2 regions of the Rhizobium sp. PEPV16 genome follow, and region 1 is predicted to be linked to the other one. Evidence: predicted binding sites of a transcription regulator. Region 1 holds the regulator's gene; the other holds the start of a gene.

The links. Region 1 encodes HrcA, which represses chaperone genes, less so after heat shock. Its sites were predicted from a motif close to GTTAGCACTCNCNNNNNGNGAGTGCTAAC; they were not measured.
Region 2: the regulator HrcA is predicted to act here: its motif matches at 1,300-1,328, upstream of groES (co-chaperone GroES).

The regions. Positions count from the first base shown of each region.
Region 1 is NZ_VSZV01000344.1:18,286-41,483, reverse strand. It holds gene lnt (apolipoprotein N-acyltransferase) at 1-1,456, shown strand, start outside; gene FY112_RS27655 (helix-turn-helix domain-containing protein) at 1,609-2,025, shown strand; gene metK (methionine adenosyltransferase) at 2,204-3,457, shown strand; gene FY112_RS27645 (tRNA (guanosine(46)-N(7))-methyltransferase TrmB) at 3,454-4,155, shown strand; gene FY112_RS27640 (DUF2277 domain-containing protein) at 4,390-4,656, shown strand; gene FY112_RS27635 (DUF1150 family protein) at 4,711-4,968, opposite strand; gene FY112_RS27630 (Hsp20 family protein) at 5,016-5,441, opposite strand; gene FY112_RS27625 (nucleoside hydrolase) at 5,720-6,664, shown strand; gene grpE (nucleotide exchange factor GrpE) at 6,703-7,335, opposite strand; gene hrcA (heat-inducible transcriptional repressor HrcA) at 7,446-8,534, opposite strand; gene rph (ribonuclease PH) at 8,663-9,382, shown strand; gene FY112_RS27605 (VOC family protein) at 9,379-9,804, shown strand; gene rdgB (RdgB/HAM1 family non-canonical purine NTP pyrophosphatase) at 9,805-10,449, shown strand; gene hemW (radical SAM family heme chaperone HemW) at 10,459-11,661, shown strand; gene FY112_RS27590 (saccharopine dehydrogenase C-terminal domain-containing protein) at 11,792-12,904, opposite strand; gene dnaA (chromosomal replication initiator protein DnaA) at 13,040-14,590, opposite strand; gene rpsT (30S ribosomal protein S20) at 15,449-15,727, opposite strand; gene FY112_RS27575 (enoyl-CoA hydratase) at 15,920-16,693, opposite strand; gene mutM (bifunctional DNA-formamidopyrimidine glycosylase/DNA-(apurinic or apyrimidinic site) lyase) at 16,732-17,637, opposite strand; gene ubiE (bifunctional demethylmenaquinone methyltransferase/2-methoxy-6-polyprenyl-1,4-benzoquinol methylase UbiE) at 17,787-18,563, shown strand; gene ubiB (2-polyprenylphenol 6-hydroxylase) at 18,635-20,209, shown strand; gene FY112_RS27555 (aromatic amino acid lyase) at 20,361-21,947, shown strand; gene FY112_RS27550 (amidohydrolase family protein) at 21,971-23,198, shown strand, end outside.
Region 2 is NZ_VSZV01000283.1:15,771-19,062, forward strand. It holds partial or broken gene groEL (chaperonin GroEL) at 1-873, opposite strand, end outside; gene groES (co-chaperone GroES) at 946-1,242, opposite strand; gene FY112_RS36720 (hypothetical protein) at 1,360-1,644, opposite strand; gene FY112_RS13110 (TIGR01459 family HAD-type hydrolase) at 1,637-2,485, shown strand; gene FY112_RS13115 (bifunctional riboflavin kinase/FAD synthetase) at 2,517-3,292, shown strand, end outside.

The DNA of each region.
Region 1 (23,198 bases):
GATCGATGGGGCGGCGGCTTCGCCTGAAAGCGGCCTGATCGGCAGGCTGTGGCCGGCGTTTGCCACCGGCTGGCTGTTCGGCTTCGGCTATTTCGTCGCCGGCCTCTGGTGGCTCGGCCATGCGCTGCTGATCGATCAGGAAGAATTCGCCTGGGCGCTGCCGCTGGCAATCCTCGGGCTGCCGGCCTGCCTTGCGATCTTCTACGGCCTGGCAGCCGCCCTTGCCCGCATCGTCTGGTCTGATGGCATGGGGCGGATCGCCGCGCTTGCGGCAGGCTTCGGGCTGATGGAATGGCTTCGAAGCTTCGTCCTCACCGGCTTTCCCTGGAACGCCATCGGCTACGGCATCATGCCGGTTCCGCTGATGATGCAGTCGGCGCATGTGATCGGAGCGATGGGCGTAACGGCCCTTGCCGTCTTCGTCTTTTCTGCGCCTGCCCTTGCCGGGACGCGGCAAGGGGCACGGACGGGCATCGCGCTCGCCGCCCTCTTCTTTGCCGCCCATCTCGGTTATGGCGCCTATGCTCTCCATCTCGCGCCGCGGCCGGACACATTGCCTGAGGACAAGCGGCCGGTGGTGCGGCTGGTGCAGCCGGCGATCGACCAGACAGCGAAAATGGATAACGACGTCGACCGCGCCGCGATCTTCGAGACACATCTGAAGCTGTCGGCCGAAGCGCCTGAGAATGGCGGGCGCAAGCCCGATATCATCGTCTGGCCGGAAACGTCGATCCCCTTCATCCTGACCGACAATCAGGATGCGCTGACGCGGATCGCCGATACGCTCGACGACAATCAGATCCTGATCGCCGGCGCCGTTCGCGCCGAGGAGATGGGACCAGGCACGCCGCCGCGCTACTATAATTCCATCTACGTGATCGACGGCCGCGGCCAGATCATCGCCGCCTCCGATAAGGTGCATCTGGTGCCCTTCGGCGAATATCTGCCCTTCGAGGACGTGCTCACCGAATTCGGTATCCAGAACGTCGTCGAGATACCGGGCGGCTTTTCGGCCGCGGCAAACCGGCACCTGCTGGCGCTGCCCGGCGGGCTCAATCTCTATCCGCTGATTTGCTATGAGATCATTTTTCCCGGCGAAATGACCGGTGACATAAAAGACGCCAACGCGATCCTCAATATCACCAATGATGCCTGGTTTGGCGTGACGCCCGGCCCCTACCAGCATTTCCAGCAGGCGCGGGTGCGGGCTGTCGAAACCGGCCTGCCGCTGATTCGCGACGCCAATAGCGGCATTTCAGCGCTGGTGAATGCGCATGGGGAAATTATTGCGGGCCTCGATCTTGGAGAAACCGGCTTCGTCGATGCAACGCTCGATAGCATCGGCGATGGAGTCGGAACGGCATCCCCCCGGCAAGCATACTTCTGGTTGATCGAGGCGCTGCTGATTTTGATTGCGCTAATTTCTCGCAGAGGTTTTATTTCCGGGTTGAATTGACCAAAAACCCCTAAAATTGCATAGTGATGTCAATCGGCGTTCTTAACGTATGTTTGAAGGTGGGTTCCTCACCGCTTGCAACGTGGCGTTTTGGGATGGATCAGGGGCATGCCGGTTAGAAACAGGTTGAAATTCTTAGCTAGGGCACGACCATGATTGAAAATAAGAAGAAGCCGAATCCGATCGACATCCATGTTGGCAGCCGTATTCGCCTCCGCCGTACGATGCTGGGCATGAGCCAGGAAAAGCTTGGCGAAAGCCTTGGCATCACCTTCCAGCAGATCCAGAAATACGAAAAGGGCACCAACCGCGTCGGCGCAAGCCGCCTGCAGAACATCTCGAACATCCTCAATGTTCCGGTGTCGTTTTTCTTCGAGGACGCGCCCGGCGAACATTCCAGTGCCGGCGGCGGCATGGAAGCCTCCAGCTCGAACTACGTCGTCGATTTCCTGTCGTCCTCGGAAGGACTGCAGCTCAATCGCGCCTTCGTCAAGATTTCCGATCCCAAGGTTCGCCGCAAGGTCGTGGAGCTGGTGAAAGCCCTGGCCGCTGAAGCCGACGCCGACTGAACCAAGACCAGCGCAGAATTCGAAAGGCGGTCGAAAGGCCGCCTTTTTTGCGTTTTTGGGGCAAAATTTGTCACTTTGTCGCAGATATAAAGATATATTTATGTCCTTCTGCGCTTGTCATCGGCCCTCGAACTGAGTACCTACTAGCTGGCTTTTATTCTTTGAGGGGAATCCCGAAATGCGCGCGAATTATCTCTTTACCAGCGAGTCTGTTGCCGAGGGTCATCCGGACAAGGTCTGTGATCGCATCTCCGACGAGATCGTCGATCTGGTCTACCGCGAAGCGGCCAAGACCGGCGTCAATCCGTGGGGCGTGCGCATTGCCTGCGAAACGCTGGCGACGACCAACCGCGTCGTCATCGCCGGCGAGGTCCGCCTGCCGCCGAGCCTGATGAAGAAGGACAAGGACGGCAAAGACGTCATCAATCCTTCGAAGTTCAAGGCTGCCGCCCGCCGCGCCATCAAGGATATCGGTTACGAGCAGGACGGCTTCCACTGGAAGACGGCAAAGATCGACGTGCTCCTGCACTCGCAGTCGGCCGACATCGCGCAGGGCGTCGACAGCGCCGCCGACCAGCAGGGCGACGAGGGCGCCGGCGACCAGGGCATCATGTTCGGTTACGCCTGCCGTGAAACGCCGGATCTGATGCCGGCACCGATCTATTATTCCCACAAGATCCTGCAGCTGCTCGCAGTTGCCCGCAAGAAGGGCGACGGCGAAGTCGCCAAGCTCGGCCCCGACGCCAAAAGCCAGGTGACCGTGCGCTACGTCGACGGCAAGCCGTCGGAAGCAACCTCGATCGTGCTTTCGACCCAGCATCTGGACGAGAGCTGGGATTCGAAGAAGGTCCGCGCCGTCGTCGAGCCCTATATCCGTGAAGCGCTCGGCGAGCTGAAAATCGCTGACGATTGCAAGTGGTACATCAACCCGACCGGCAAGTTCGTCATCGGCGGACCGGACGGCGATGCGGGCCTCACCGGCCGCAAGATCATCGTCGACACCTACGGCGGTGCCGCTCCGCATGGCGGCGGCGCATTCTCCGGCAAGGACACGACGAAGGTCGACCGTTCGGCCGCCTATGCCGCTCGCTACCTCGCCAAGAACGTCGTAGCTGCCGGCCTTGCCGACCGTTGCACGATCCAGCTCTCTTACGCCATCGGTGTTGCTCAGCCGCTGTCGATCTATGTCGACCTGCACGGCACCGGCAAGGGTGTTTTCGAGGATCAGGTCGAAGCCGCGATCCGCCAGAACATGGACCTGTCGCCGTCGGGCATCCGCCGTCATCTCGACCTCAACAAGCCGATCTACGCCAAGACCTCGGCTTATGGCCATTTCGGCCGCAAGGCCGGCCGCGACGGCTCGTTCTCCTGGGAGCGCACCGACCTCGTGAAGGCGCTCAAGGAATCTGTTAAGACCAAAGCCGCTGCATGACGGATATGGAACGCCGGGGGCGGGCGACCGAAGCCTTCTTCGGTCGCCGCAAGGGCAAGGCCCTGCGCGAACAGCAGGCCGAAACGCTGCACAGTCTCCTGCCGGCATTCCTGATCGATCTGTCGGCGGCTCCCCCGGAGCCGCTGACTTCCCTCTTCCCGCTTCCGGTCGAAAGATTGCGGCTGGAAATCGGTTTCGGCGGCGGCGAGCACCTGATCTACCGCGCGCTGGAAAGGTCTTCGACCGGCTTCATCGGCGTCGAACCCTTCGTCAATTCCATGCAGAAGCTGCTGTCGCGCATCGGCGAGACGGGTGCCGCCAATATTCGCGTCTATAATGACGACGCGACGCAGCTGCTCGACTGGCTGCCGGACGGCGCACTCGATCAGGTCGATCTGCTCTATCCCGATCCCTGGCCGAAGCGGAAGCACTGGAAGCGGCGTTTCGTCTCGAAAACCAATCTCGACCGCTTTCATCGCGTGCTGAAGCCCGGCGGCCTGTTCTGCTTCGCCTCCGACATCGATACCTATGTAAACTGGACGCTGATCAAGTGCCGCGACCACGGCGGTTTCGACTGGATAGCCGACAATGCAGCCGATTGGCTGACACCCTATGAGGGCTGGCCGAGCACACGTTACGAGGCCAAGGCGCGCCGCGAGGGCCGGTCTTCGGCCTATCTGACGTTCAGGAAAATCTGAGGCAGCCGGCAAGTCGGCGAACGCGCCTGTGATGTTCTTCGCGAGAGCAATCGCCTGGGACGCTGATCTGATGGTTCCCGACAGCGACAAAAAACCGAACTGAAGGAGTTGCGCCCTGCCTTGCGACGCGTAGGGTTCCGCCGTTGGACCGGTTGCCATTAGCGCTCACGCGACTATTTTCTGTGCTGGCCACCCTCCTCTCAATGGAAGAGAGACAATGACCGGGAGCAAGTCATGTGCCGAAATATAAAACCCCTGTTCAATTTCGATCCGCCAGCGACGGACGACGAGATCCACGATGCCGCGCTCCAGTTCGTGCGCAAGGTGAGCGGAACGACCAAACCGTCGAAGCGCAATGAGGTCGCATTCGAGCACGCGGTCAATTCCATCGCGGCATGTGCCCGCGAGCTGCTCGATTCGCTGGAAACGTCTCAACCTCCTCGTGATCGCGAAGAAGTAGCGGCAAAGGCGCGCGCGAGAACGGCGGTCCGGTTCGCTTAAGGAAACCCTGTCACGCACAAGAGATCTCAATCAAGGCTCAAATGGCCTTGACGGTCAGTGCAGGCTGACCGTCTTCAATTCGTCCTCGGCAGCCTTGAAAAAGGTGCTGGAGCGGTTGTCCGTCAAAAGGATCGGCGTGCCGTCGGCGCCGAAGAGTGCCCAGAGATCGACGTTCGGATCGATATCCGGCGCCTCGGGAAAGCACTTGGCGACCTCATCGGTGCGCATTTTTCTGATATAGGCGACCTCGCCGTTGCCGATGTGGGCAAGCTCGGATTTGGTCAAGTGAGACGTGGCTTCTTTCATCAACATTCCTGTTCCTCCGGGAGAAGGGACCAACGGTTCGACAAACCGTTGTGCTACTGTGAGACCGAAATGTTAATTTTCTTGATCATGCGCGCGGGTTCCGGACGAATTAGATCGACGGAGAGCAGACCGTTCTTCAGGGCCGCACCCAGCACCTGCATCCCGTCGGCAAGAACGAAAGTACGCTGGAACTGACGGGCGGCGATACCGCGATAAAGATAGTCCCGCTCACCCTGTTCGACCTGGCGGCCGCGGATCACAAGCTGGTTCTCCTCAATGGAGACATCGAGTTCCTCCTCGCTGAACCCGGCCACGGCAAGGGTGATGCGCAGACGTTCCGGGGCGCCGGTGTCGGCGGCGATACGTTCGATATTATAAGGCGGATATCCGTCACTCGCCTTGGAAATGCGCTCCAGCGTCTTTTCCATGGCATCGAAGCCCAGAAGCAGCGGACTGGCGAAAGGGGTAATGCGGCTCATCTTTTTTCAAGTCCTTGATGCAAGCGACCATCCCGGACCTCAAGTGCAGCATCCGGATGCCGCTAATATGGGGACAGAATACCGGCGCCGCAAGGCATCGGCCGCGACGTGCCGGCGTCACCTCTCGATTTTAAGGTGATGGCGTCAGGCTCTTTCCTTGACAAAGCGTCAGCTGCCTCGCATCAAAACATGCCCGCGCCGAATGTGCTGATTTGAGACGGGACGTGAAGAAATCGGTACATGCCGATAACATGCAGTGCGAGGATGGAACGATCGGAATGGCAAGCGCAAGAAAGATCATCATCGACACGGATCCCGGCCAGGACGACGCGGCCGCCATCATGCTTGCCTTCGGCAGCCCTGATGAGCTGGAGGTGCTGGGGATCACGACGGTCGCCGGCAATGTGCCGCTTTCGCTCACCAGCCGCAATGCGCGCATCGTCTGCGAGCTCTGCGGCCGGGCGGAGACGAAGGTTTTCGCCGGCGCCGACGCGCCGATCGCTCGCAAGCTGGTGACCGCCGAACATGTGCATGGCAAAACTGGCCTCGACGGTCCGGATCTCGACGAGCCGACGATGGCGCTGCAGCCCGGCCATGCCGTCGACTTCATCATCGAGACGCTGCGCCGCGAGCCGGAAGGCACGGTGACGCTGTGTACGCTCGGGCCGCTCACCAATATCGGCATGGCCTTCCAGAAGGCGCCCGACATCGTCCCCCGCATCCGCGAACTGGTGATGATGGGCGGCGGCTTTTTCGAGGGCGGCAACATCACGCCGGCGGCCGAGTTCAACATCTATGTCGACCCGGAGGCAGCCGATATCGTCTTCCGCTCGGGCGTTCTGATCGTGATGATGCCGCTAGACGTGACGCATCAATTGCTGACCCGCAAGGACCGGGTGAAGCGCATGGCCGAGATCGGCACGGCGCCGGCAAAGGCCATGGTCGAGATGCTGGAATTCTTCGAACGCTTCGACATCGAGAAATACGGTTCCGACGGCGGGCCGCTGCACGACCCGACCGTCGTCGCCTACCTGCTGAAGCCGGAGCTTTTCAAGGGCCGGGAGTGCAATGTCGAGATCGAGGTCCAGTCCGAACTCACGATCGGCATGACCGTCGTCGACTGGTGGCATGTGACCGAGCGCAAGCGCAATGCCAGGGTCATGCGCCAAGTCGATGCGGACGGCTTCTTCAATCTGCTGATCGAACGCTTCGCCCGCATCTAAACTTCGGTTTCCCTTCCTCGAGGAGGAAGGAAACGATCTCAAGCGTCTTTCTCGTCGAAGACGGAGTTGGTTTCGGCTTCGGCCGGCTTCGGACCGCCCTTGGCGACGCCGACCATGGCCGGGCGCAGCACGCGCTCGCCGATGGTGAAACCGGCCTGCACGACCTGCACGACCGTGTTGTTCGGCACGTCCGGGTTCGGCACCTCGAACATCGCCTGATGGAAATTCGGATCGAACTTTTGGCCAACCGGCTCCAGTTTGCGAACGCCGTGGCGTTCCAGAGCCGACAGCATGGCACGCTCGGTCATCTCGACACCCTCGATCAGCGTGCTCAGGCCGGCGTCTGCTGCAGCCTTGGTCTCCGGAGGGATGGCATCAAGCGCGCGGCGCAGATTGTCAGACACGGCGAGCATATCGCGGGCAAAACCCGCCACGGAATAGGACTTGGCATCCTTTACCTCGCGCTCGGTGCGCCGGCGCAGATTGTCCATCTCGGCAGCAAGGCGCAAATAGCGGTCGCGCAGTTCGCCGTTTTCGGCTTTCAGAAGCTCGATCGGGTCCGGCTGGGCGGGCTCTTGCTGCGCAGTTTCGTTCTCGACGTAGGCGGCAGCGTCGGCTGCGGCGTCGGCCGCAGTTGCGTCAGGTCCGTTTTTCGTCGTGTCATCGGTCATGACGGTCTCCGGTTGGTGTCTTCAGATGCGCCCGATATCGAGGTTTGACCGAAAAAAATCAAGTCTGCGTGACAAAGAAGCGAAAATTCCGCGTGACTGATTGCTGCGCATCAAAGCTGATTGCGCGAAAGGCGGGAGACGAGCTGGGCTGTATAGTCCACCATCGGCACGATGCGGGAATAATTGAGCCGCGTCGGACCGATGACGCCGACGGCGCCGACGATGCGATCGTCATCGTCGCGATACGGCGCGACGATGAGCGACGAGCCGGACAGCGAGAAGAGCTTGTTTTCCGAACCGATGAAGATGCGCACGCCCGAACCGCTTTCGGCGAGATTGAGGATCTCGATCAGGCTGTCCTTCTTCTCGAGATCATCGAACAGCAGGCGCAGCCGGTCGAGATCCTCGGCACCAGCGAGCCCTTCGAGCAGGTTGGCGCGACCGCGGATGATCAGCTGCGTCGGCTTTCCCTCGTCCGGGCTGCCGGCCCAGACAGCGATGCCGCGCTCGACCAGATCGCGCGACAGGGCATCAAGCTCGTGACGGACGTCGTCTTTCAGCCGGCTTAATTGTTTGCGGAGCTCCGGCAGGGTCTGGCCGGACATATGGGCATTGAGAAAATTCGCCGCTTCCGTCAGCTGCGAGGAGGTGACGCCCGCCGGCAGCTCGATGATGCGGTTTTCCACCTGATCATGATCGCCGACGAGCACGGCCAGCGCCTTTGTCGGTTCGAGCCGGATGAACTCGACATGTTTCAGCACCGGATCGCTTTTCGAGGTGATGACGAGGCCGGCGCCGCGCGAAATGCCGGATAACATGCGGCTTGCCTCGTTCATCATCGATTCGACGGGATTGCCGCCGCTTTCGGCCCGCACCTGGCGGTCGATGCTGGCGCGCTCCTCGGCCGAGAGGTCGCCGACCTGCATGAAGGCATCGACAAAGAACCGCAGGCCGATCTGGGTCGGCAGCCGGCCGGCGCTGACATGCGGCGAATAGATCAGGCCGAGCTCTTCGAGATCGCTCATGACGTTGCGCACCGAGGCCGGCGACAGCGACATCGGCAGGATACGGGACAGGTTGCGCGAACCGAGCGGCTCGCCGCTCTCCAGATAACCTTCGACGATGCGACGAAAAATTTCCCTGGAGCGCTCGTCCAGCGCAGCTACGGCATCCGAAACCGACGTCGACCTGATGCCCATGAAGCTTTCGAACCCGTGTTGATGATACTTCCCGAAAAGTAAGTCAAACTAACACCCGTGGCAAAAGGGAATTTGCAAATGAGCGCCGCCAATCGTAGAAGCGGTCAAATAAACCCCAGGAGATAAGAATGCGGCCTTCAGGCAGAAAAATCGACCAGATGCGCAAGGTCTCGTTCGAGCGCAATTTTTCCAAGCATGCGGAAGGCTCCTGCCTGGTGAAGTTCGGCGATACGCATGTGCTCTGCACGGCAAGCCTCGAAGAAAAGACGCCGCCATGGTTGCGCAATACCGGCAAGGGCTGGGTCACGGCCGAATACGGCATGCTGCCGCGAGCGACCGGCGAACGCATGAAGCGCGAAGCCGCCGCCGGCAAGCAGGGCGGCCGCACCCAGGAAATCCAGCGGCTGATCGGCCGGTCGCTGCGCGCCGTCGTCGACCTGCAGGCGCTCGGCGAACGGCAGATCACGCTCGATTGCGATGTCATCCAGGCCGATGGCGGCACACGGACAGCCTCGATCACCGGCGGCTGGATCGCGCTTTACGACTGCCTGAAGTGGATGGAAAGCCGCAACATGATCAAGGTCGACCGGGTCCTGAAAGATCATGTCGCCGCCATTTCCTGCGGTATCTTCGCCAGCCAGCCGGTGATCGATCTCGATTACATCGAGGATTCCTCGGCAGAGACCGATGCGAACTTCGTCATGACAGGCACCGGCGGGATCGTCGAGATCCAGGGCACAGCCGAAGGCACGCCGTTTAGCGAAGGCGAATTCACCTCGCTGATGCAGCTTGCCAGAAACGGCATCGGCGAACTCGTGGCGCTGCAGAAGCAAGCCGTCGAAGGATGAACCCCATGCTGGAAGGCATGTTGGAAACGGCGCTCTATGCGCGGGATCTCGATAAGGCCGAGACGTTCTACGAAGACGTTCTCGGGCTTGAAAAGATCGCCCGCGCCGCCAACCGGCATGTCTTCTTCCGCTGCGGGCCGGGCGTTCTCCTGATCTTCAATCCGGACGAAACGGTAAAGCCGCCGGCGCCGGAGGCACTGCAGGTGCCGCCGCACGGCACGATCGGCCAGGGCCATGCCTGTTTCCGGGTATCCGGCCGCAATATCGATGCCATGGCCGAACGGCTGACGGCGGCGGGCGTGGCGATCGAATCCGAAGTGCGCTGGCCGAACGGCGGCCGCTCGATCTATTTCCGCGATCCGGATGGCAACAGCCTGGAATGCGCGGAGGCTAAAATCTGGGGCATCGAACAGGAAATCTGAATGCGCAAGCTTGAAACGAAGACCATCGTCGTCGCCAGCCACAATGCCGGCAAGATCCGCGAGATCCAGGAATTGATCGGGCCGCTCGGCTTCACCGCCAAATCGGCCGCCGAGCTGAACTTCGTCGAACCCGATGAGACCGGCACGAGCTTCGAGGAGAATGCGACGATCAAGGCGGTCGCCTCGGCCAATGCCTCAGGCATGCCGGCGCTGTCGGACGATTCCGGGCTGGTGGTCGATGCACTCGGCGGCGATCCCGGTGTCTACACCGCCAATTGGGCGGAGAAGGCCGACGGCACGCGCGATTTCGATATGGCGATGGCGAAGGTGGAAAAGGCGCTGCAGGATGCCGGCGCGACAAAGCCTGAACAGCGCAGGGCGCGTTTCATCAGCGTGCTCTGCCTTGCCTGGCCGGACGGGCATACGGAGCTGTTTCGCGGCGAGGTGGAAGGCAGCGTCGTCTGGCCGCCGCGCGGCACCCAGGGCTTCGGCTACGATCCGGTCTTCCAGCCCGAGGGCTACGACATCACCTTCGGCGAAATGAGCGGCGAGGAAAAACACGGCTGGAACGTCGGCAAGCCGCAAGCGCTGTCGCACCGCGCCCGCGCCTTCAAGCTCTTTGTCGAAACCTGCCTGGAGGCATAAGGTCGGTCCGTGGTCAATTTCGATACGCCAAGCACCTCGCGCGACGCGGCTCTGCTGCCTGATACCGGCGAGCCGGGCTTCGGCGTCTATGTGCATTGGCCCTTCTGCGCGGCGAAGTGTCCTTATTGCGACTTCAACAGCCATGTGCGCCACCAGCCGGTGGATCAAGAACGCTTTACATCAGCTTTCTTGAAGGAGATGGCGGCGGTCCGGGCGATCAGCGGACCGAAGACGGTGACGAGCATCTTCCTCGGCGGCGGCACGCCTTCGCTGATGAAGCCGGAAACGGTCTCCTCCATTCTCGACGGCATTGCGCAGCACTGGCATGTGCCTGCCGGCATCGAGATCACCATGGAGGCCAACCCTTCGAGCGTCGAGGCCGAACGCTTCCGCGGCTACCGGGCGGCCGGCGTCAATCGCGTCTCGCTCGGCGTGCAGGCGCTGAACGACCGGGATCTGAAATTCCTCGGCCGGCTGCATGATGTCGCCGACGCTCTGAAGGCGATAAGGCTGGCGCGCGACATCTTTCCGCGCATGTCCTTCGACCTGATCTATGCCCGGCCGGAGCAGACGGTCGAGGAATGGGAAAAGGAACTGAAGGAGGCTATCTCCCATGCGGTCGACCATCTTTCGCTCTATCAGCTGACCATCGAGGAGGGCACGCCCTTCTACGGCCTGCACAAGGCCGGCAAGCTGATCGTACCGGACGGCGAGCAATCGGCAGTGCTCTACGAGGCGACGCAGGAGATCACCGCGCGCGAGGGCATGCCGGCCTATGAGGTTTCCAATCATGCCCGGCCGGGGGCCGAAAGCCGGCATAACCTGACCTACTGGCGCTACGGCGATTATGCCGGCATCGGCCCAGGCGCCCACGGCCGGCTGACGCGTGGCCCCGAGAAGCTCGCGACGGCGACCGAACGCAAGCCGGAAACCTGGCTCGACATGGTCGAGCGTGACGGGCACGGCATTCTCGACGAGGAGCGGCTCGGCTTCGAGGAGCAGTCCGACGAGCTGCTGCTGATGGGGCTGCGGCTGAGAGAAGGTGTCGATCTCGCCCGCTGGCAGCAGCTTTCGGGCCGTGACCTCGACCCCAAACGCGAGGAATTCCTGCTCGAACACAAATTCATCGAGCGGATCGGTAATTCACGCCTGCGCTGCACGCCATCAGGCATGCTGATCCTCGATTCCGTCGTCGCCGATCTCGCCTGCTAACGCGGCGGGCTGGATTTGCAGCGCGGCGGCATTGACATCACCGCCGCGCAGGCACGTCTCAGCCGTGACTACTGCATAATTCCTTAAATCGAGATCGATTTAAGGATAAAATTATGCAGCATTCAAAGTGCTACAGCGTCCTTTGCGCGTCTGAATAGACGCGCGGCGCTGTAGTGGCGCCCGCCTTGAAGAGGCTGCCGGTCGGCGTCTTCAGGAACATCTCCAACGGAATATGCTCCTGGTGCAGGAAACCGGTCGCCGGTAGCAGACCGTCGCGGACCATCTCGATGACGGCGACGACGGAGGCTGACGTCGTCCAGGCGATCGCCGTGCGGCGCGCGCCGGCAATCTCGATCGGGTAATAGGCGCGCACGAACTCCTTGCGGCGCAGGCTGCCATTCTCGGTGCCCTCGGCGGCGACATGGACATAGACGACATCGTCTTCAACCGGCGGCTTGGCATTGGTCAGGATCTCGCCGGCGAGCTTGCGCTTGTCGCGCATCAGCAGCTCGTGGAAGAAGAAGTTCATCAGCTCCATATGGCCGGGATAACGCATGGTCTTGTAATCGAGATTGTCGATCTTGCCGAGCATGGTGTCGCACATGGTGCCAAGGCCGCCCGACGTCGTGAAGGCTTCGAGCTTGACGCCACCGACATAGACGGTCTCGTGCCACTCCATCGGCGAGACGAGCTTGCGCACACCGCCCTCGATGACCTCGCAGTCGTTCAGATATTCGTTGACGACGCCCTCGGGCGACCAGTTGAAGGCGTAGCCGAGCAGCCCGGTCGGATGCTGCGGCAGGGCGCCGACGCGCATGCGGATCGACCGGCAGCGATCGAAGCCGTCGGCCAGGCTTGCGCCGACGATGCCGACGAAACCCGGCGCCAGGCCGCATTGCGGTGCCATCAGGCCGCGGGCGGTCTTCGACAGCTCGATGATGAAATTGGTTGTGGGAACGTCTTCGGTCAGATCGAAATAATGAATGCCGGCAAGATGGGCGGCGCGCGCCAATTCGATGTTCAAATGATAGGGCAGGCAGGAGAGCACCGCCTCGACATTCGAGAGCAGTTCGCCGATCACCTGCGGGTCGGAGATATCGCCGGTGCGGCACTTGAAGGGGACGTCACTCAGCGGCAATTGCGCGTCGACGCCGATGACCTCGAAGCCGCCTTCATGCAACAGCGTCGCCGCCAGCCGTCCGACCTTGCCCAGGCCGAGAACGGCGATCTTTTCGAAACTCATTCATTCCTCCCACGCGCCGTTTGGCGCTTCAGTCTTTGACATGCACGTCATGCGCGGGAGGTATAGAATAAAAAACTTATAAAGGAAAACGGCCGGAATCGCTTCCGGCCGTTGATTTTTCGCAAAAACTATCGATTATTCGTTGATCAGCCGCTTCAGAAGCTCGACTTCGTGCGAAAGCTTGGTGTCTCCCGAAATCAGTTCCTCGATCTTGCGCACGGCATGCAGCACGGTCGTGTGATCGCGCCCGCCGAACCGGCGGCCGATCTCCGGGAAGGAGCGCGGCGTCAGCGTCTTCGACAGATACATGGCGATCTGGCGCGGCTTGACGATGACGCGGGTGCGGCGGTTCGACACCAGTTCCTGGCGCGAGACGTTGTAGTGCCTTGCGACGATGCGCTGGATATCCTCGATGCGCACACGGCGGGGCTCGCCGGAGCCGACCAGATGGGCGAGCAGTTCGTCGACGCGTTCGATCGACAGGTTCGGCTCGAAGGAACGGCGGAAGACCAGCTGGTTGAAGGCGCCTTCAAGTTCGCGGCCGCTGGCCGTGACGTTGCGGGCGACATGCTGGAGCAGTTCGGCCGGAATGTCGAGCGACGGATCTTCGAGCCGGGCGACAGCCAGGCGACGCTTGAGGATTTCGAGACGCATCTCGTAATCCGGCGCGTCGAATTCGATCGCCACACCGCCCTGCAGCCGCGAGCGAACGCGGGGGTCGAGCGACTCCAGCTCCCAGGGCGCACGGTCGGCGGCAACGACGACCTGCTTGGCGCTGTCGAGCAGCATGTTCAGGAGATGGCAGAATTCATGCTGGATCATCTTGCCCTGCAGGAACTGCATGTCGTCGATGATCAGGAGATCGATATTGCGCAACGAATCCTTCAGCGTCAGCGCATCATTGTCGCGGATCGCGGTGGCAAAGCGCCACATGAAATATTCGGCCGTCAGATAGACGACGCGCAGAGCCCGCGGGTTCTGCACCGCCGCATTGGCGACCGCCTGCAGCAGGTGGGTCTTGCCCAGGCCGACGGTCGAATGAATGAAGAGCGGGTTGAAGCGCACGGCGCCCTGACCAGCTTCCGCAATCGTCTTTGCAGCCGCAAGTGCGACCCGGTTCGAGCTACCTTCGACGAAGGTGTCGAAGGTAAAACGGCTATCAAGCGGCGAACCGAAGAGCGGCGAGCCAAAGCTTGCTGGCCTTGCGGCGGCAACAGCCGAAACCGCCTGTTGGACGGCCTGACCGGCCGGCTGCGCGCTTGTCGGGCGGCGCATCTGCGTGGGGGCGGCTGGTTCCGGCGCGACCGCCTCATCGAGTGCCTTGGTGCCGTGGCGCGTTGCCGTGCGCACCAGGACTTCGATTTTCAGAATTTCCGGATCCTCGGCCTGGAACAGACCGGTGATGAGATCGAGATAACGATTGTTGATCCACGACTTCAGGAAGGTCGTGGGAACCGAAAGGCGAACCACGCTCTTCGATACCGAATGCAGCTTCAGCCTGGCAAACCAGCTGGCATAGACGTCAGGACCGACCTGGGCCTTCAAGCGCGCGCTGACGCGCTCAAACAAAATGCTCTGCTTCATTTCCGCCTTTGCTTCGCCCACTTCGAGGCGAATGGAGCCGAACGCTTGCGGTGCCGCATCCCCATTGTCGAGCCCGCCCGTCGTCATCGTATTCATCTGCATAATGCCGCCTTTCAATTCCACCGGGCGGCATCCGCTAAAACAGCCGCCCGATCAATCCCCGCTTTGGCGGGCTGACGGATCCTCATGAGCCGCTCGCCTGCCGGTTCACTCAAAACACTGGCCCCTCAACGGGACCGACGCAGAACTCCGTTGCAGGGGCCGCATTCATGCGGCAACCTTCATCGGCCTTCCGTGTCAGGCTGGCGGTCGAACCTCGTTTTCGGCCGACCAGCCCGAACGCAATATTACTTTACCTTCTCCGGCGGCCTCGCCTTAAACGTGTGGCCGCTGAAGGCACAAAACATCCCCGCTCCGTAACAGCCACGTTACGGCTCAAATCCGTCGAGTGCTTGAAAAAACGAAAGCGCAGGGCTCCGTAACAAAAGGCACAAACTCATCGCCCTGCCGACGTGGCAGTTAAAACCGAGCCTCTGCAGGTGATGTCCGCGCCCTCTGTTGGAAGCCATTTAGGCAGGATCAAACGGCAATATCAACGATGAATTTTACGCAAAATTAACAAGCGGCCATTGACTCGGCCTGCCCTTTTCGGGCGTCACACCAGCGTCAAAAAAGAATCGCAGTTGAATCAAAGAGATTCCCCCGTTCGGGCTATTTTGACACGCATTGAAAGAAAAAAAATAAAATCCTCTTGACTCCCCTGTGGTCCGGGAAGCTTGGGGCAGAGTCGCGCAGTGCAAAAGCATCCTTGCGCAAGACTTTGTTTTTAAACAATTTTTCCTGTCATGGCGCTGACACGTAACAGTCTTGAGATTAACCATGCAGGGGCTGATCGGTTGAATCGAAAAAGCCCGGTAAAATTACCGGGCTAATCATAAAGAAGAAGTCGTTAACGGAAGATTACGCGGTCGTGGTGACCGAAAGAGCCTTCACACGAGCGGCCAGGCGCGAGACCTTGCGAGATGCCGTGTTGGAATGCAGCACACCCTTGCTGGCAGCGCGGGCAAGCTCGGGCTGAGCCGCCAGGAAAGCTTCCTTCGCCTTGGCGGCGTCACCGGAGGCGATGGCCTCTTCGACCTGGCGAACGAAAGTACGAACGCGCGAGCGACGAGCCTTATTGACGTCGGTACGGCGGGCGATCTTGCGGGTCGCTTTTTTCGCCGAAGTTGTATTGGCCATGGATGCCTCTCTCAAGAATTCGAACAAACTCCGCCATTACCGCGGGCCCTGCGGCCACAAAATCCAGCAATGCGGGAGCAATCGCGGAAAACCAAACCGGCTTTCCGAACCGTGGGCGGGCATATAACTCTAAAGCCGGCCCACGTCAACGCGGATTTTCAAGCTTTACCACCAGCAAGCGCCTAAAAGCATTCAACGGTGCGTAAAAGCCGGTTTGCGCTTCTCGACGAAGGCCGCCATGCCTTCTTTCTGGTCTTCCGTGGCAAAGAGGCTGTGGAACAGGCGGCGCTCGAAACGCAATCCCTCCTCCAGCGTCGTCTCGAATGCGCGGTTGACCGCCTCCTTGGCCATCATCACCGAGGGGCGCGACAGCGAAGCGATCTTTTCGGCGGCCGCCAGCGCCTCGTCGAGCAGACGCTCGGACGCGACCACACGCGAAACGAGTCCCGATCGTTCGGCTTCCGCCGCATCCATCATGCGGCCGGTCAGGATGAGATCCATTGCCTTCGACTTGCCGACGGCGCGCGTCAGCCGCTGCGAGCCGCCCATGCCGGGAATGACGCCGAGGGTGATTTCCGGCTGGCCGAACTTCGCCGTCTCCGAGGCGATGATGAAATCGCACATCATGGCGAGCTCGCAGCCGCCGCCGAGCGCAAAACCGCTGACGGCAGCGATCACCGGCTTGCGTGCCTTGGCGACCTCATCCCAGCCGCTGATGAAATCACTCTTATAGATATCGGCGAACTCAAGCGGCTGCATCTCCTTGATATCGGCGCCGGCAGCAAAGGCGCGCTCGGAACCGGTCAGCACGATCGCGCCGATCGCCTCGTCGGCGTGGAAGGCGGCATAGGCCTCCTTCAGTTCCTTCAGGACGGTGGAATTCAGCGCGTTCAGCGCCTGCGGGCGGTTTAGCGTGACGAGGCCGACATTGCCTCGGGTTTCGACGATCAGGGTCTCATAGGCCATGCTGTTCTCCCGGTTTCTCACTCTTGCTTCTGGCAGGCTTAGTTCTGGCAGGTGGCGCAATAGAAGGTGGAGCGACCCGCCTGGACGATGCGGGCGACCGTACCGCCGCAGCCGGGCGTGCGGCAAGCCTGACTTTCGCGATCATAGACGGAGAAGGAATGCTGGAAATAACCGAGCGATCCGTCGGTCTGGATGTGGTCGCGCAGCGATGATCCGCCGGCGGCGATCGCTTCGGCGATGACGTCGCGGATCGAGGCGACGAGCAGGTCAAGCTGCGCCTTCGGCCGGCCAGTCGCCGTTACCAGCGTACCGGCGGCGCGGATCGGCGAAAGATGCGAGCGCCACAGCGCCTCGCACACATATATATTGCCGAGACCGGCAATGTTCTTCTGGTCAAGCAGCGCACTCTTCAGCGGCTGCGCCTTGTCCCGAAAGCGTTCGGCCAGATAGGCGGCGCTGAGCTCGTTTCCTGTCGGCTCCGGGCCGAGATCGCGAAAGAAGGGATGGGCGGCGAGATCGGCACGTCCCACCATATCCATGAAGCCGAAACGGCGCGGATCGTTATAGACGACGCGGCGCGGGCCGCTTGTGCCTTCCAGATGGAAGACGACGTGATCGTGCTTCTCGTCCTTCGAGCGGGCATGGTGGAATTCGCCCGGCACGCCGGAGGCGGCACCCTCCTCAATGCGGCCTTCCTCAATGCGGAAAGAACCAGACATGCCGAGATGCGAAATCAGCGTGTTGCCGTCGTCGAGATCGACCAGCAGATATTTGGCGCGGCGGCCAAGGCTGACGATGGTGCGGCCGGAAACCCTGTCCGCGAAAGCATCGGGAAAGGGGAAGCGCAGATCGCCGCGGCGCAGCTCCAGTCTGGTGACGCGCGTGCCCTCCATCGCCGGCGTCAGGCCGCGTTTCACCGTTTCGACTTCTGGCAATTCCGGCATCTTAACCCATCTATCTCTAACGTGTTTCAACAAACGACGATGTGCGCTATAGCGCCAGTGTGCCGCGGAAAACGCGGCCCAGTGATAACGTCGCGCGCGGTCTTTCGCTATGGCCGTCGCGCCCGAATCGTCAGGAACGGAGCAGTCTGATGTCAGAAAGCCGCACTTCCGCCGATGGCGGCATGGAGACCTCCTACGGCTTCCGCGAGGTGCCTGACGGCCAGAAGCAGAGCCTGGTCAACCAGGTGTTCCACAAGGTCGCCAAGCGCTACGACATCATGAACGACGTCATGTCGATGGGCATGCACCGCGCCTGGAAGGATGCGATGATCTCGGCGCTGAACCCGCGCAAGGAGCCTGGCTACAAGGTGCTCGACGTCGCCGGCGGCACTGGTGATATCGCCTTCCGCATCGTCGAGGCTTCGGGAAGACAGGCGCATGCCACGGTGCTCGACATCAACGGTTCGATGCTCGGCGTCGGCGCCGAGCGGGCGGAAAAGAAGAAGCTTTCCGGCAATCTCACCTTTGTCGAGGCGAATGCCGAGGAACTGCCTTTCGAGGCAGGCAGCTTCGACGCCTATACGATCGCCTTCGGCATCCGCAACGTGCCGAGGATCGATGCGGCGCTGTCTGAAGCCTATCGCGTCTTGAAGCGCGGCGGGCGGCTGCTGGTGCTGGAATTTGCCGAAGTCGATATGCCGCTTCTCGACAAGATCTACGACGCCTGGTCATTCAATGCCATTCCGCAGTTCGGCAAGGCGATCACCGGCGATGCCGAACCCTACCAATATCTGGTGGAATCGATCCGCAAGTTCCCGAACCAGGAGAATTTCGCGGCAATGATCCGCCAGGCCGACTTTTCGCGCGTCACCTTCACCAATTATACCGGCGGCATTGCCGCACTCCATTCCGGCTGGAAGCTCTGAGGCATGACGCAGGCCACACGCTTTCCTTCATTCCTGTCCTTGGCCGCCCCTTCGCAAGCAGGCCAGCCTGCATGAGCACTTTCGGCGCCTATTTCCGCCTTTGGCGCGTCGGCTGGGTGCTCGTGCGTGAGGGTGTCGTGTCAGCCCTTCCTTCCGAAGGGCTGCCGCCTCCGGTCGCGTTCGCCAAATCCTTCGTCACGATTTTCGAGCGAAGCAAGGCGCGGCATCAGAAGCGCAGCGACCGGTTGGCCCAGGCTGTCGAGCGGCTCGGTCCTTCCTATGTGAAGATCGGGCAGTTCCTGGCGACGCGGCCGGATGTCGTCGGCGTCGAATTCGCCAACGACCTGTCGCAGCTTCAGGACCGGATGGCCTTCTTTCCCTCGGCCGCCGCCAAGGCCAATATCGAGGGCTCGCTCGGACGGCCGATCGGCGAACTCTATGCGAGCTTCGGCGATCCGATCGCCGCCGCCTCGATCGCGCAGGTGCATCCGGCCGAGGTCGATAGTGCCGAGGGCCGGAAGAAGGTCGCCGTCAAGATCGTGCGCCCCGGCGTGCGCCAGCGCTTTGCCCATGACATCGAGGCAATGTATCTCGTTGCCCATATGCAGGAGCGTTTCCTGCCGTCCAGCCGGCGGCTGCGGCCGGTCGAGGTGACGAAGACACTGGAGCAGACGACCAAGGTGGAGATGGATCTTCGCCTGGAGGCGGCCGCCCTTTCCGAGATCGCCGAGAATACCGAACGGGATCCCGGCTTTCGCGTGCCGAAGGTCGACTGGGAACGCACCGGGCGCGACGTCATCACCATGGAGTGGATCGACGGCACGAGGATGTCCGATGTCGACGGCCTGCGCGCGGCAGGCCACGATCTCAACCTGCTTGCCGATACGCTGATCCAGTCGTTCCTGCGCCACACGCTGCGCGACGGCTTCTTCCATGCCGACATGCATCCGGGCAATCTCTTCGTCGATGCGGGCGGCATGATCGTCGCCGTCGACATGGGCATCGTCGGGCGGCTGGGCAAGAAGGAGCGGCGGTTCCTCGCCGAAATCCTCTATGGCTTCATCACCCGCGACTATATCCGCGTCGCCGAGGTGCATTTCGAGGCCGGCTATGTGCCCGGTCACCACAATGTCGAGAGCTTCGCCCAGGCGATCCGGGCGATCGGCGAGCCCATCCATGGGCAGCCGGCCGAGACGATCTCGATGGGCAAGCTGCTGACGCTGCTTTTCGAAGTGACCGAACTCTTCGACATGGCGACACGGCCGGAGCTGGTGATGCTGCAGAAGACCATGGTCGTGGTCGAAGGCGTGTCGCGCATGCTCAATCCGCGCTTCAACATGTGGAAGGCCTCCGAACCTGTCGTCGGCGACTGGATCCGCACCAATCTTGGTCCGAAACGGATCGCCACCGATCTCAAGGACGGGCTGAAAGCGGCGGTCAAGCTCGCCGAAGCCGTGCCGGAAATCGCGGCAAAAACCGAAAAATTCCACCATCAGCTGCTGTATATGAGCGAACATGGACTGCGTTTCGATAATGAGACGGCGGAGGCGATCGGCAAGGCCGAAGCGCGGCACAACCGCTCGGGCAGGATTGCGCTGTGGATCATCGCATTGACGCTTGTCTATATTGCCTGGATGCTGAGCTGACCGCCTGCCAAAAACATGCGGTGTTCGGCATTTGGGATATCCCATGTGACGGAGGGCTCGCTTAGTCTCTCGTTCCGAGCATGATGCCGAACAGTGTGAACGGTTTTCGGGCGACATCATGCTCAGCATCCTGTTCTAGGGAGATAGGCACATGAAGCACGAACGCCTTGGCATCGAACTTTCCGGACGGCCGCTCGGTTTTGCCGACATGGTGACGATCGGGGCGGGCAAGGCTGCGGTTTCGGCTTCGGCAACCGGCATGGCCCGCATCGCGATCGCCCGCGAGGTCGTCGAGGATGCCATTGCCTCCGGCATGCCCGTCTACGGCTCGACGACAGGCGTCGGCGCCATGAAGGATGTGGAGTGGTCGGCCGACGAACTCGACACCTTCAATCTAGGCCTGGTGCGCGCCCATCATTTCGGCACCGGCACCCCTTTTTCCTGCAGTATCGTGCGCAATGCCATGGCGATCCGTATCAACACGGCGCTGACCGGCCAGGTCGGCTGCACGCCGGAGCTGATCCAGGCCTATATCAGGATGCTCGAGGCCGATCTCATCCCGGTCGTGCGCCGTACCGGCTCGATCGGCTGTGCGGATATCGGGTTGATGGGACAGATCGGCGCGGTGCTGACCGGCGTCGGCGAAGCGATCTATCGAGGCAACCGGATGCAGGCGGCCGAGGCTTTCCAGGCGGCCGGGCTGGAACCGATGCGGATGGCGCCGCGCGACAGCCTCGCTTCGCTCAGCATCAATGCGGTGAGCTTTGCCTCGGCAGCGGAAACGACGCGCAACGCCGCGGCCTCGATCCGCGTCCTGCTGGCGACGGCGATGATGGCGGCCGGCGCGCTCGGCGCTTCCCGCGATCCCTGGAAGGCGGTCCGGCATGTCGGAACGGCGCGCGAGGCGCTGATCGGCGCATGGCTCTGCAATGCCTCCGACGAATGGAACTGGCCCGTCGCAACCCATGTGCAGGATCCGCTCAGCCTGCGGATGATCGCCCAGGTGTTCGGCGCGGTGATCGAAAACCTCTTATCGACCGGCCACAAGATCCTTGCCGCCACCGGGCGCTCGGACGACAATCCCGTCGTGGTCGAAGGCCGGGTGATGACGTCGGGCGGTTCGCTGCCGCTCGATGTGACGATCCTGCTCGAATCGGCAGCGCTCTGCATGGCGCATGCGGCGCGCAACGCCTTCAACCGCTGCGTCATTCTCGGCAATGGCCAGCGGCGCGACCTGCCGGTCAATCTCGTGCCGCCGGGGCGGATCGCCACCGGCTTCGGGCCGATCATCAAACTTGCCGGCGAGATCTTCTCGCGCGTGCTGTCGATGTCCAATCCCGTGTCGGCGCAGTCGCTGGTCGTCGCGGCCGGGCTCGAGGATGAGGCGGCGTTCCTGCCGCTCGTCATCGAACGCTTCGACCGGCAGATGCGGGCGCTGAAGCGTCTCGCAGCACTCGAGGCGCTGCTGTCGGCCCAAGCTATCGACATTCTCGGCGATGAACCGAAGGGTGTCGCCGCCATGCTCTACGAGGTCGTGCGCAAACATGCGGATTTCTATACGGTCGACCGGCCGCTTTCGGCTGAAGTGGAGGCGATCGAGGAGGAACTTGGTTCGGACGAATTCGTTACGAAGCTGACCGAGCAGGTTCCGATCGCCTCCTTCGACGATTTCTTCGCCCTCGGCTCGCTGGAGCGCATCGAGGAACGGCTAACCCGTCACGAGCCGGCAGCGGTGTGATTTCCAGTTACGGAGAAAGCGGCATGGACTTCGATCTCGTTTTGCAGGGCACGGTGGTGCTGCCGGACCGCATTCTCGACGAGGGCTATGTCGCCGTGCGCGACGGCAAAATCGCCGAGGCCGGCCTCGGCGTGCCGCCTGCGGGCCGCGAACGGCATCTGCTCGGAAAAGCGCTGATCCTGCCCGGCGCGATCGACGCCCAGGTGCATTCGCTTTCCCAGAAGGACCAGGAAGATTTCATCTGGTCGACGCGCTCGGCGGCAGCCGGCGGAGTGACAACGATCGTCGACATGCCCTATGACGAAGGCAATCTCGTCTGCTCGGCAGCGGCGGTGAAGCGGAAGATCGACCATGCCGGTCCGCAGGCGCGCGTCGATTTCGCGCTTTACGGCACCGTCGATCCGGAAGAAGGCCCCGCACGGGTCCGCGAAATGGTGGAGGCAGGCGTTGCGGCCTTCAAATTCTCGACATTCGGTACCGACCCGAAGCGCTTTCCGCGCATTCCGCCGGCCCTGCTCGACGCCTGCTTTGCGGCTATCGCGCCGACGGGGCTGACGGCGGGCGTACACAATGAAGACGACGAGGCGGTGCGCACTTACATGGAGCAGGTGAAGGCGAGCGGCATCACCGATTGGCGGGCGCACGGCCTGTCGCGGCCGCCGATCACCGAGCTGCTGGCGATGCATACGATCTTCGAGACCGGCGCCAATACCGGCTGCCCGGCGCATGTGGTGCACTGCTCGCTCGGGCGCGGCTACGATATCGCGCGCGCCTATCGCCGCGACGGCTTTGCGGCGACGGTGGAATGCTGCATCCACTATCTAACGCTCGACGAGGAAAACGACGTGAAGCGCCTCGGCGGCAAGGCGAAGATCAATCCGCCCGTGCGGCCGCGCGCCGAGGTGGAGGCGCTCTGGCGGAAGGTTGCCGAGGGCGATGTCTGGCTGGTCTCGACCGATCACGTCAGCTGGTCGGAAAACCGCAAGACCAATCCCGACATGCTTGCCAATGCCTCCGGCGTTCCCGGTCTCGAGGTGATGATGCCGCTGTTTGTCAAAGGCGCCGTGGACCGCGGCATTCCGCTGACATGGGCAGCCAGGCTGATGGCGGAGAACCCGGCAAAGCATTTCCGGCTCGACCATATCAAGGGCGCGCTGACCCCGGGCAAGGATGCCGATATCGTCGTGCTCGAGCCGCGCGACAGCGTCTATGATGCCGCCGTGAGCGGCAACAACGTCGTCGGCTGGAGCC
Region 2 (3,292 bases), on a different contig from region 1:
GTCTTCGAGCATGGCCTTGCGGCGGTCGCCGAAGCCAGGAGCCTTGACGGCAGCGATCTTCAGACCGCCGCGCAGCTTGTTGACGACGAGCGTTGCCAGGGCTTCGCCTTCGACGTCTTCAGCGACGATGAGGAGCGGCTTGCCGGTCTGAACGACGGCTTCGAGAACCGGGAGCATCGACTGCAGGTTCGAGAGCTTCTTCTCGTGAAGGAGAATGAAGACGTCTTCGAGGTCGGCGATCATCTTTTCCGGGTTGGTCACGAAGTAGGGGCTGAGGTAGCCACGGTCGAACTGCATGCCTTCGACGACTTCGAGTTCGGTTTCGGCGGTCTTGGCTTCTTCAACCGTGATGACGCCTTCGTTGCCGACCTTCTGCATGGCTTCAGCAATGTCGAGACCGACCTGCTTGTCGCCATTGGCCGAAATCGTGCCGACCTGTGCAACTTCTTCCGAAGTCGAGATCTTCTTGGCCTTGGCCTGGAGATCCTTCACGACGTCCGCAACAGCGAGGTCGATGCCGCGCTTCAGGTCCATCGGGTTCATGCCGGCTGCAACGGCCTTGTTGCCTTCGCGAACGATCGCCTGGGCAAGAACGGTAGCCGTCGTGGTGCCGTCGCCGGCGATGTCGTTGGTCTTCGAAGCAACTTCGCGGACCATCTGGGCGCCCATGTTTTCGAACTTGTCTTCGAGTTCGATTTCCTTGGCGACGGAAACGCCGTCCTTGGTGATGCGCGGCGCGCCGAAGGACTTGTCGATGATGACGTTACGGCCCTTCGGGCCGAGCGTGACCTTCACTGCATCGGCGAGAATGTCGACGCCGCGCAGCATTTTTTCGCGCGCGGTGCGGCCAAACTTGATTTCTTTAGATGCCATATTCTTAACTCCTGAATTCGAGTTGTTCGGGCAAAGAGCCCGTCAGCCATTTCGGGAAAGCAGGTCGGCCGATCAGCCGATGATGCCCATGATGTCGGCTTCCTTCATGATCAGAAGGTCTTCGCCGTCGATCTTGACTTCGGTGCCGGACCACTTGCCGAACAGGATGCGGTCGCCAGCCTTGACGTCGAGTGCGACGACCTTGCCGGACTCATCGCGCGCGCCGGAGCCGACGGCGACGATTTCGCCTTCCTGCGGCTTTTCCTTGGCGGTATCGGGAATGATGATGCCGCCCTTGGTCTTGGCTTCGGACTCAACGCGGCGAACAACGACGCGGTCGTGAAGGGGGCGGAAGTTGGTGCTTGCCATTGTCTAATCCCTCGATCGAATGACATTCGCGGGCCGGATTGGCCCACATGGATAGATGTTAGCACTCCCTTGCGGTGAGTGCTAGCGACGAGCATTTAGGGATGGCTCCGAGAGGAGTCAATGAGAGCAATCACGAATTTTTGTGCCGGAATTGTGAAGATGCCGGAGAATAGTCGGAGATTGCGGCCGAAACCTCGGCGCAGCTGAACTTTGCCGAACTCGTCCGCGCTCGGCGATCTGCCGCTTCGCGGTAATCGTCAAAACACTTTGCCCTTCCGCTTTGCCGGACCGCCGTTCGAGTTCTTCGCATTGGCCCGGCAGCGAAGAAAATGGCTTGCCATCGCCTTGCGCCTTTGCAATGTCACCGGTGACTGAAGCAAATCGGGAAATCGGAATGGCCAAGCGGATAGAGAAGTTCTCGGAGATGTCAGGTCACTATGATGTGGTGCTCTGCGATGTCTGGGGCGTCGTTCACAACGGCGTCGATCCGTTCCCGAAGGCGGCCGCAGCGCTTGAAGCGGCCCGCGAAAGCGGCCTCGCCGTTGTCCTTATCACCAATTCGCCGCGCCTTTCCTGGCAGGTGGTCGAGCAACTGCGCCAGATCGGCGTTCCCGACAGCGCCTATGACAGGATCGTCACCTCTGGCGACGTCACGCGCGGTTTGATCGCCGAAGGGCCGAAGACGGTCTTTCTGCTCGGCCCCGAGCGCGACAAGGCGCTGCTCGAAGGCATTGGCGTCGAGCGCCGGCCGGCGGGCGAAGCGCAATCGCTGGTCTGCACCGGCTTTTTCGACGACGAGACCGAGAAGCCGGAGGATTACACCGACATGCTTCTCGATTTCAAAGCCCGCGACGTGCCGATGATCTGCGCCAATCCCGACCTCATTGTCGAGCGCGGCCATCGCATCATCCCCTGCGCCGGCGCCATGGCCGCCTATTATGAGCAGCTTGGCGGCAAAACCCGCATCGCCGGCAAGCCGCACCGGCCGATCTACGAGGCGACGCTAGCGGCTGCCCGCGAGCTTCGCGGCGATTTCCCGGTCGACCGCGTGCTGGCGATCGGCGACGGCATGCCGACCGATGTGCGCGGCGCCTTGAATTACGGCCTCGACCTCCTCTACATCAGCGGCGGTATCCACGCTAAGGAATATACTCTCAACGGCGAGACCGACGAGGCGATCCTCAACGCCTATCTCGAACGGGAAAACGCCGCGCCGAAGTGGTGGATGCCCCGCCTTGCATGAAGACACGCCTTGCATGAAGAGAAGCCAGCCGATGACCGTCTTCCACCGCAATGAAACCCGGGAACCCTTGCCCGCCCATCTGAAGGGCGGCGTCATTGCCATCGGCAATTTCGATGGCGTGCACCGCGGTCATCAATCGGTGCTGAGCCGGGCGCTCGAGATCTCCAAGGCGCGCGGTATCCCCGCTTTGGTGCTGACCTTCGAGCCCCATCCGCGCACGGTCTTCCGGCCGCAGGCGCCGGTCTTCCGCCTGACGCCGGCGCCGCTGAAGGCCCGTATCCTGGAAACGCTGGGCTTCAGCGCCGTCATCGAATATCCCTTCGACTACGAGTTCTCGCAGCGCTCGGCCGATGATTTCATCCATTCGATCCTGAAGGATTGGCTCGGTGCTTCCGAAGTCGTCACCGGCTTCGATTTCCACTTTGGCCGCGGCCGCGAGGGCGGTCCCGCCTTCCTGATGAATGCCGGCCATACCTATGGCTTCGGCGTGACCCTGATCGATGCCTTCCGCGACGAAAACGCCGATGTCGTCTCTTCCAGCCATATCCGCGCGCTGCTGAAGGAGGGCAATGTCAGCGAAGTCGCCGGCATGCTGGGTTATCGCTATACGGTGGAAGCCGAGGTGATCGACGGCGAAAAGCTCGGCCGGCAGCTGGGTTTTCCCACGGCCAACATGCGCCTGCCACCGGAGGTCGATCTTGCCGCCGGCATCTACGCCGTCCGCTTCCGCCGCCAGGACGGCACGCTCCACGATGCCGTCGCAAGCTATGGCCGTCGCCCGACGGTGACCGAAAACGGCGCACCGCT